Regions from separate parts of the Brucella oryzae genome, predicted to be linked through region 2. Evidence: riboswitches for the same ligand, from Rfam matches in the RefSeq annotation. Region 2 holds a riboswitch; the other holds the start of a gene.

Region 1 (4,423 bases), on a different contig from region 2:
TTCTCGTATCCGGTAGATCTCACGCCGAAGTTGCGCTCGACAACTCCCTTAAAATTGGTAAATAGAATTTTAAGGAAGTAATTTATCAGCGCTATTTTGAATGAACAGACTGCCTGATTTCGACGGATTACGATTTTTATTATGTGTAGGAATCGCCGTTTTTCATTTTTCTTTCCGCATCCCGGTAAAAAACGAGATGTTGAATGATTTTATATTAACGTTTGCTTATTTTACCGATGTCTTTTTTATTATCTCTGGATTGTTTCTGGCAAGACGACGAAACTATCTCTGGAACTGGCCCCGTTATGTGGCTTTTGTCGGAAAGCGCTTGGCACGAATTTACCCGCTGCACCTGGTGGCTTTCTCTTGTTTTGCGCTCCTGTCAGCCCTGACTGTAGCGGGACTCCTGCATCCTCTGGTCGCTCCCAGCACAAGTTGGCGTGACGGGCTGGCACAGTTGCTGCTGGTGCATAATTGGGGGTTGGGGCGCACCGCCTCCTACAATTATGTCAGTTGGTCGCTGAGTGCCCTCTTTGCTATGTATCTGGCTTTTCCGCTGTTCGACATCTTGTGCCGCCGTTTCGGGAGTTGGGTTCTTGTCGGCGTAATCGTCGCTACCATCGGCGGTGAATATCTGGCACAAAAGCTTGGTGTATTGTCGCTCACCCGCATTCAAATATCCAGTGTGGGTGTTTTCCGGGTACTGCCATCCTTTCTCTTCGGCATGTGGCTTGCAAGGCGAACACATCCTGTGATGCCGGTCGCGGCAATCAGAATATTGCTTGCCGCCTGCCTGATCGTCTTTCTGTCCTATCACCCCGGAAACGGCCCGGGTGAACCCAATACGCTCGAAGGTCCCTGGCGGCTGGCATTCGTTTATGCTGGCATCTATGTGTTCTATATCGCGTCCAGCCAGGGCATCTATACGCCGCTGCAATGTCGTGCGCTGGCAAAACTCTCCCGTTACAGCTTTGGTATCTTCATTCTTCATCCCCTGGTCGGGATGATGTTTTTCAGAATAGTCCCTGAGCGATGGAGCGAGACGACGACGGGCGCGGTCCTGATCATGAGCGGAGCTGCCCTTGCCAGTGTATTGACGGCGATTGCCGCATACCACCTGTTCGAGAATCCCGTTCAACGCTGGCTGGTGAAGAAAATTGACGCATGGATCGGCAGACCCGAAGGTTCAAGCAAGTTTTTCGGGCGCGCGAGAGGCGGCTCGCCTGAAGCGGTTCCGGTTAAAACGGAATTGTAGAACCGCCCCATTTTCCGACAGGCAAATATCTTCACCGGATCACTCAGGCCGTGCGTGTCGTACCGCTATCCTGCCGCATGAGGTAGAGCGATGCAGCGACGATCAGGGCAGCTCCCGGCCAGAAATTGATGCTTGGCGTGGCAGCAAATACGATCCAGCCGAAAATCACATTGATCGGTAGTCTCAGATCATCGAAAGGCTGCAGATAGACCGCATCCGCTACCGAATAGGCGGCTGTCTGGAAATATTGCGCGAGAGCCGTGAAAGCGCCGATGACGATCAATATGGACCAGACGTCGACGGACGGCGCACTGATCGCGGACATACCCAGCCCGGATGCCAGCCAGAGTGCCGCGTTGATAGGCGTGAGAAGCACCAGCATATAGGCTGAAATGCTGGCAGGTTTTTCGAAACGGGTCAGATATTTGGTCAACACTGAATAGCCGGCCCACAGAGCGGCTGCCAGAATCGGCAGGAGCGAATAGACCGTATAGGAATCCGACCAGGGCGCGATGATGATCAGCGCTCCGACAAATCCCGTGAACGTGGTCACGAGACGTGTTGGCGTGACCTTTTCCTGCAGGAACAGTCGCGCGCACAGGATGACGAAGAAGGGCGACGTCATGGATAGAGCAACCACCTGCCAGATCGGCACATGGGTCAGCGCATAAATCCAGACCTGTACGCCAGCCGCTGCCAGCGCGACGCGAACGACGTGAAGGCCCAAATGTCTGGTGCGCAAGGCCTTCGTGCCGTCGCGAACAAGCAGGGGCAGGGTTAGCACCAGAGCGATTATGTATTGCCAGAAGGCGATGATGACGGATGGAATGCCGGTGCGTGTTCCCGCCCATTGTGTGGCGACATTGACGGCCGCATAGGCTGAACAGGCGGCGACCATCAGCGCTGCTCCGCGCACGGTCGGTTTCAAAGTTGGGGCAGAGGCAAGTTGGCTCAACGGTTTCTTCCTTCGGAGCATTTTGCAGCCAAATGGAAACATTTGGCGTCGCATAAATGCGGCAAAACAAATGGACAGAGCGTTCCGCTTCAGGCAGAACATGCTCTGGCAAGCCTGTTACTTCAGGGCACGGGAAGAAAAACAGCAGGATGACGACGGCAAGCCGTCTGGCACATGCATGGTTCCAACCTCGTTCTCTCTCATCCGGACTATGACCGTCGGCTTCGGAATCGCACCGAATCTGCTGACCCTGACACGTTTGCCGTGACAGGCGCTCGCGGGCTTCGGGTGTTTGACCCGTTACCGCCGGTGGGGAGTTTCGCCCCGCCCTGAGAACTGGATATGACTTTTGCGCCAGAGGACATCAGCATGAACTGCGGCGCGGGCTGTAGTTAGGTTACGCTTTCCCATAAAGCAAGATGCAGGCTAGGTTGCGTTTGCCAGCCCGGCAATGACAATTAGAACATTTCCAGCAAAAGTGCGAAGCGTCTACGCGGGGAAATCAATCCACTGGACTGATTTCTATTCCCGTTTCGATGCGCAGGATAATGCGACGAAACAAATATTCGATCGGTTCCAGTGGCTCCGTTTGGGCCGGACCGCTCGAGGTGCAGGCAACACAAGGGCCGGCCTTTGATATGCTCTTGATAGCCATACCATGGGAAAACCATGGACGTATCGGAAACACTCTTTTAGAAACTCGTGACAGAGTTGATCGGGAGAATGTCTGGCTCCGTACGGTTCTGGGAGGAATGATGACTACCAACGCAATCCCAACGCAGTTTTCGCACGACCATCCGCTGTGGCAGCCGGATGCGGGGCGCATTGCCGCCAGCAATCTGGAACAGTTCCGCATTCGCGCAGAACAGCGCACGGGCCTGAGCCTGCCGGATTATGCGGCGCTGCATCGCTGGTCGGTGGAAGATCGCGCGGGCTTCTGGACGCTCATCTGGGATTTCTGCGAGGTCATTGGCGAGCGCGGTGCAACCGCCCTTATCGACAAGGGACACATGCGCGAGGCGAAATTCTTCCCCGAAGCGCGGCTCAATTTCGCGGAAAACCTTCTGCGCCAGCAGGGCCATGACGACGCCATCGTTTTTCGCGGCGAGGACAAGGTCGAGCGCCGCCTGAGCTGGAACGATCTTCACGCGCTGGTCTCGAAACTGCAGCAATTCATGCTGTCGGAAGGTGTTGAACCCGGCGACCGTATCGCGGGCATGATGCCCAATATGCCGGAAGCGGTTGCGCTGATGCTGGCTGCCAGCTCCATCGGTGCTGTCTGGTCGTCATGCTCACCGGATTTCGGCGTACAGGGCGTGCTCGACCGCTTCGGCCAGATTGAGCCGAAGCTTTTCTTCGCCTGCGACGGCTATTGGTACAATGGCAAGCGCATCGACGTGGCCGACAAGGTAGCGCAGGTCACGGCAAAGCTGCCGGGATTGCGGCGGTCGGTCATCGTCAGCTATCTGGGCGAAGCGGAAGCCGTCGCAAATAAGGCCGAGAAGGGCGTTGCGCTCGATGAAGCGCTGAGCGCCTTTGCCGCGAAGCCCGTCGAATTCACGCGCCTGCCCTTCGATCATCCGATCTATATCCTGTTTTCCTCCGGCACGACCGGCATTCCAAAATGCATCGTCCATCGCGCCGGTGGGGTGCTGTTGCAGCATCTGAAAGAACAGCGTCTCCATGCAGATATCCGCGAGGGCGACAAATTCTTCTATTTCACCACCTGCGGCTGGATGATGTGGAACTGGCTGGCTTCGGGCATCGGTTCCGGAGCCACCTTGCTGCTTTATGATGGCTCGCCCTTCTATCCCGATGGCAATGTGCTGTTCGATTATGCCGCCGCCGAAGGCATGACCTATTTCGGCACATCGGCAAAATTCATCGATGCCGTGCTGAAGGCTGGTCTGAAGCCCGCAGAGACACACGATCTTTCGGCACTGCGCACCGTTTCGTCCACCGGCTCGCCCCTGTCGCCGGAAGGTTTTGCCTTTGTTTATGACGCCATCAAGCCGGATGTGCACCTTGCGTCCATTTCGGGTGGAACGGATATCGTGTCCTGCTTCGTGCTGGGCGTGCCGACGGAACCCGTGTGGCAAGGGGAAATTCAGGGCGCTGGCCTTGGCGTGGCTGTGGATGTCTGGAACGATGATGGCAAGCCGGTGCGGGGCGAAAAGGGCGAACTGGTCTGCACAAAGGCGTTTCCTTCCATG
Region 2 (4,423 bases):
AGGGCTGCGAACAGGTTCAGGGGTTCCTTTTCGGACGACCGGCCAATGCACCAGCGTCGATAGACCCGTCTTCTCGGTTCCCCAGCAAAAAGGGTGGCGGGCAAGTAAAAGCCACCTAATCAACTGCAGGCTTGTGAATAACTGTAGGGTCTCGGTGTTTCTGGACCCTCTTTGCTGTGCCGAATTGTTACAAAGCTGTTATCTGATGCGATTGTGAATGAAATATTGCAGCGATATTTCCTGAGGGTGGAACCGCAATTTTCTCAATCAGTGGAAGGGGTTGCACCGCATCGGGTACGGCAGAACACTACAAATAACCTAGCGTTTTCAACACGATATTTCGCGTGATCGCAATAATAAGTGAATTTATCTGATGGAGCTTTCCATGCTTGTAACACGTTGCGGCCACAAAGCGAAAGCTGAATAGGACGAACAGTAACAGTACTTGCGATCGTAAAGACAAATCCTCTAATGGATTCCCTCGATACGCATCTTGGTTAAGTGGATGATGGAAACGATGCTTACTTCGCAACAATGGCTTCCGGTCGAGTTGCTCAATATCGGTCTGGCCGCTGCCCTTTTCTTTGCCTGCCTTGTTCACTCGCTGTGGAAGGCCGTCTTTGATGAGCTCAACCCGGTATTCTGGCGCCGTACCGCGGCTCTGCTCTGGGCGGGTATCTTTATTGTCGCACTGAGTGGTGGGATCGAAAGCTTCAACTGGCCGCAGGCTATTGGCTGGCTTCTCGTTCTTGGCGGCGTGGTTGCGACTGTCACGCGTACCGGTATGAGCTATTATCGCCAATATTGCGCCCATACATCACGCGGTGTCCATTCGGGCCGCACCCGATTGTCGGGACGGTGATCGCCATGTTTGCAAAGACTGTCGAAATGCCTTTGCGGCTTCACCGCCCACATAGCTTGCGTTCGTTCTTTATCCGCGCTTTTGCTGCTGCACGATCCCGTAAATATTCGTAGAGCGGGCACCTGATCGGCAATAACTAAGGACAGGACCCTCGGCTTCGTCAAGCGCTGCTGCCATCGCGTCTACATCTTCTTGCGTCAATTGTCCGCCAACGACCGGAATGTAATAGGTTGCAAGCCCGGCTCTTTCTGCCACACGTGCAATCTCGTTGAACTCGGGTTGCTCGGGGCCACCTTCGCCATCGGGCCGATTGCAGATAACCGTGCGAAATCCTTCTGCAGCAATGTCGCGCACATCGTCGGGTTCGATTTGACCCGAAACCGAATAATTGTTGTCTATCTGGCGAATATCCATCTTTTCCTCACTTGCCATCCAAATTGCGATGGCTTGTGGTGGCACCTTACATAAAAGTTGTTTTCGTGCCACATGAAAGTGTTGGGAGGACGGATGCGATGGCAGGTGAGCAGGTAAGATGACAATCCACAAGACAAGTCAAAGTGCTACGCGCTTCGCACACCGTATGTCGAGCTTCCAGGAAGGCGAGCGGATAGTTCCCGAAGAAGTACCGGTGGCTTTAAGCTATAACGGCTCAACGCAAGCTGTGATGATGGCTACTCCTGATAATCTTGAGGACTTCGCGATCGGTTTCACTCTCACCGAGAACATCGTTGATCATGTTTCGGAGATAGAAGCGATTGAGGTGGTGGCCTTCGAAAAAGGCATCGACGTTCAGATTAGACTGTCCGAGCGCCCCGAGCAGAGACTTGCTGCACGACGCAGATTTATGGCCGGCCCGGTCGGTTGTGGTCTCTGCGGCATTGATTCCATCGAACACGCTCTGCGGTCGCTAGGTCCGCTCAGTGAGAACAGCCGAAGATTTGCTTCTCGCGATATTTCGATGGCTGTCTCGTTGCTTACGGAAGGACAACAGCTGAATGCCCAAACCCACGCGGTTCATGCTGCGGGTTTCTATGTTCCGGGCGAGGGGCTCATAGCTGTACGCGAAGATGTTGGACGTCACAATGCATTGGATAAGCTCGTCGGCGCCGTTTCTCGCATCGGTTCCTCGCCGGGAAGCGGGATTGTTGCGATCACTAGTCGCGTATCGGTCGAAATGGTCCAGAAGGCAGTCATGTTCGGCGCACCGGTTCTGGCGGCGATCTCCGCTCCGACAGCACTTGCTATTCGGACGGCTCTGGAATCGAACCTGACACTTGTTGCGTTAGTGCGAGGTGATGAGTTCGACGTTTATGCTCACGGAGGGCGCATCGCCGAAGAATGACCGGCCTCTAAAACAGGGCCGGTCTGAACATCCTTATGCAAGGGCCGCTATACGGCTGCGTTCGCTAACGATCTGCAATGCCGCTTTGGCTGCTTCCACGCCTTTGATCTTGAAGTGGGCATGGAAAAAGTCATGGTGCTCCTTGCTTTCATGGAAAAGATGCGGCGTCAGAACAACGCTGAGTACCGGAACTTCAGTCTCAAGACCGACCTGCATCATGCCGTTGATAACGGCAGTTGCCACGAAATCATGTCGATAAATACCGCCATCCACCACGAAAGCTGCGCCGACGATAGCCGCATACTGGCCGGTCTTGGCCAGGGTTTTGGCATGAAGGGGGATTTCATAGGCACCAGGAACGTCGAAGATTTCGACTTCTACATTGGCGCCGGTCGTCGCGGATAGTTCCGCGATAAAGCTTTTGCGGGCTTCGTCGACAATATTGGCGTGCCAGCGGGCCTGGATGAATGCAATCTTGAAGGAAGTCTTGTTCGGATAGCTCTGGTTCATAGGTTCCTCACGAAACTAGAATCAGGGCGCACAAAAGAGCGCATATACAATGCCCAAGGGCATGATCCTGACGCTCAATTGCTCTCTTCCATCCGGACTTTAACCGTCGGCTCCGGCATCTCACCGGATCTGCTGACCCTGGAACAGAAACCGAATCGGCATCCGTTCAGGCGCTCGCGGGCTCGAAACTTTCGCTTCATACCGCCGGTGGGGAGTTTCACCCCGCCCCGAGAACAAACCCGCACACCATTGTGCGAGCGCACGAAAATTATGCCCTCGCCGCAGGCTTGTCTAGCGAAATAAGGGAAAAATTTCTCCTTCCGATTTTTCGGGGTGGAAAGAGGAGTTAAGGGTACGACGCAATAGGAATTATGATACAGAAGATTTGGCTGATTTGGTAAGTTATTGAGTTATAATGATTTTTACGGACTAAAGTTCAATCGTCGGTTTCAATCGATTAAATTTCGCTGATTTTATCTATATGGGGATATTGACACCCTGGCAGGGTTTGAGCCTATCCTATGATCACATCTTGTCTTGCCGATGTTTCACATCCATGAAAGACAACGTTGTCAATTGGGCTGAAGCGGCGTATGAGTGGGATGGAGGATTTCAGGAAAAACGTCGTGAGGAATAGCCGGGCACAAGTGAAGGCGGAAGCTTTCGCATCGTATTGCGGCAGTGAATAGGAGGGGTCGGCTGTATGGAGCAGCCGGTTTCTGGGTCTGTGCCGAGAAGGTGCGGATGGGAATGACGAGACGGATTACCGTACAGAAGCAATGACTTGTCCGGATATCCGAAAGTTCTGTTTTCGTTTGTTTCTACGGGAGGTAGACATGTATAAATTTTTGAAGCTCGCTGCGATGGGTACGGTCGCTTGTGCTGTGCTCGCCGGAATGGCCCCTGTTGCCAATGCGCAGGACAAGCAGAATGTTGAAGTTCTGCACTGGTGGACTGCTGGCGGTGAAGCCGCTGCACTCGACGTTCTCAAGAAGGATCTTGAAAAGAAGGGCATCAGTTGGACCGATATGCCGGTTGCCGGCGGCGGCGGTACGGAAGCCATGACGGTGCTGCGCGCACGTGTCACGGCTGGCAATGCGCCGACGGCTGTGCAGATGCTTGGCTTTGATATTCGCGATTGGGCGGAGCAGGGTGCTCTTGGCAACCTTGATGAGGTCGCTAATAAGGAAGGTTGGGACAAAGTTATCCCGGCTCCTTTGCAGGAATTTGCCAAGTATGACGGTCATTGGATCGCAGCTCCCGTCAATGTTCACTCCACAAACTGGATGTGGATCAATAAGGCCGCGCTCGATAAGGCTGGCGGTAAGGAACCGACTAACTGGGATGAACTGATCGCTCTTCTCGACAAGTTCAAGGAACAGGGCATCACTCCGGTTGCTCATGGTGGTCAGCCGTGGCAGGACGCGACAATCTTTGACGCTGTTGTGCTTTCGTTCGGTACTGACTTCTACAAAAAAGCTTTCATCGATCTGGACCCCGAAACTCTGGGAAGCGATACGATGAAGCAGGCTTTTGACCGTATGACGAAGCTGCGGTCCTATGTGGATGACAACTTCTCCGGTCGTGACTGGAATCTTGCTTCGGCTATGGTCATTGAAGGTAAAGCTGGTCTCCAGTTCATGGGCGACTGGGCAAAAGGCGAGTTTATCAAGGCTGGCAAGAAGCCCGGCGAAGATTTTGTCTGCATG

The links. A riboswitch is a leader RNA that binds a small molecule or an ion and turns the genes downstream of it on or off. The one in region 2 is predicted to bind FMN.
Positions count from the first base shown of each region.
Region 1: another riboswitch for FMN. It lies ahead of JNC70_RS03170 (DMT family transporter); the one in region 2 lies ahead of JNC70_RS01110 (6,7-dimethyl-8-ribityllumazine synthase).

Region 1 is NZ_JBHEEO010000002.1:284,514-288,936, reverse strand. It holds gene JNC70_RS03175 (acyltransferase family protein) at 101-1,255, shown strand; gene JNC70_RS03170 (DMT family transporter) at 1,299-2,210, opposite strand; FMN riboswitch at 2,399-2,551, opposite strand; gene JNC70_RS03165 (acetoacetate--CoA ligase) at 2,966-4,423, shown strand, end outside.
Region 2 is NZ_JBHEEO010000001.1:235,821-240,243, reverse strand. It holds gene JNC70_RS01130 (bifunctional diguanylate cyclase/phosphodiesterase) at 1-119, shown strand, start outside; gene JNC70_RS01125 (hypothetical protein) at 518-862, shown strand; gene JNC70_RS01120 (protein tyrosine phosphatase family protein) at 932-1,276, opposite strand; gene fdhD (formate dehydrogenase accessory sulfurtransferase FdhD) at 1,395-2,204, shown strand; gene JNC70_RS01110 (6,7-dimethyl-8-ribityllumazine synthase) at 2,238-2,714, opposite strand; FMN riboswitch at 2,791-2,953, opposite strand; gene JNC70_RS01105 (ABC transporter substrate-binding protein) at 3,551-4,423, shown strand, end outside.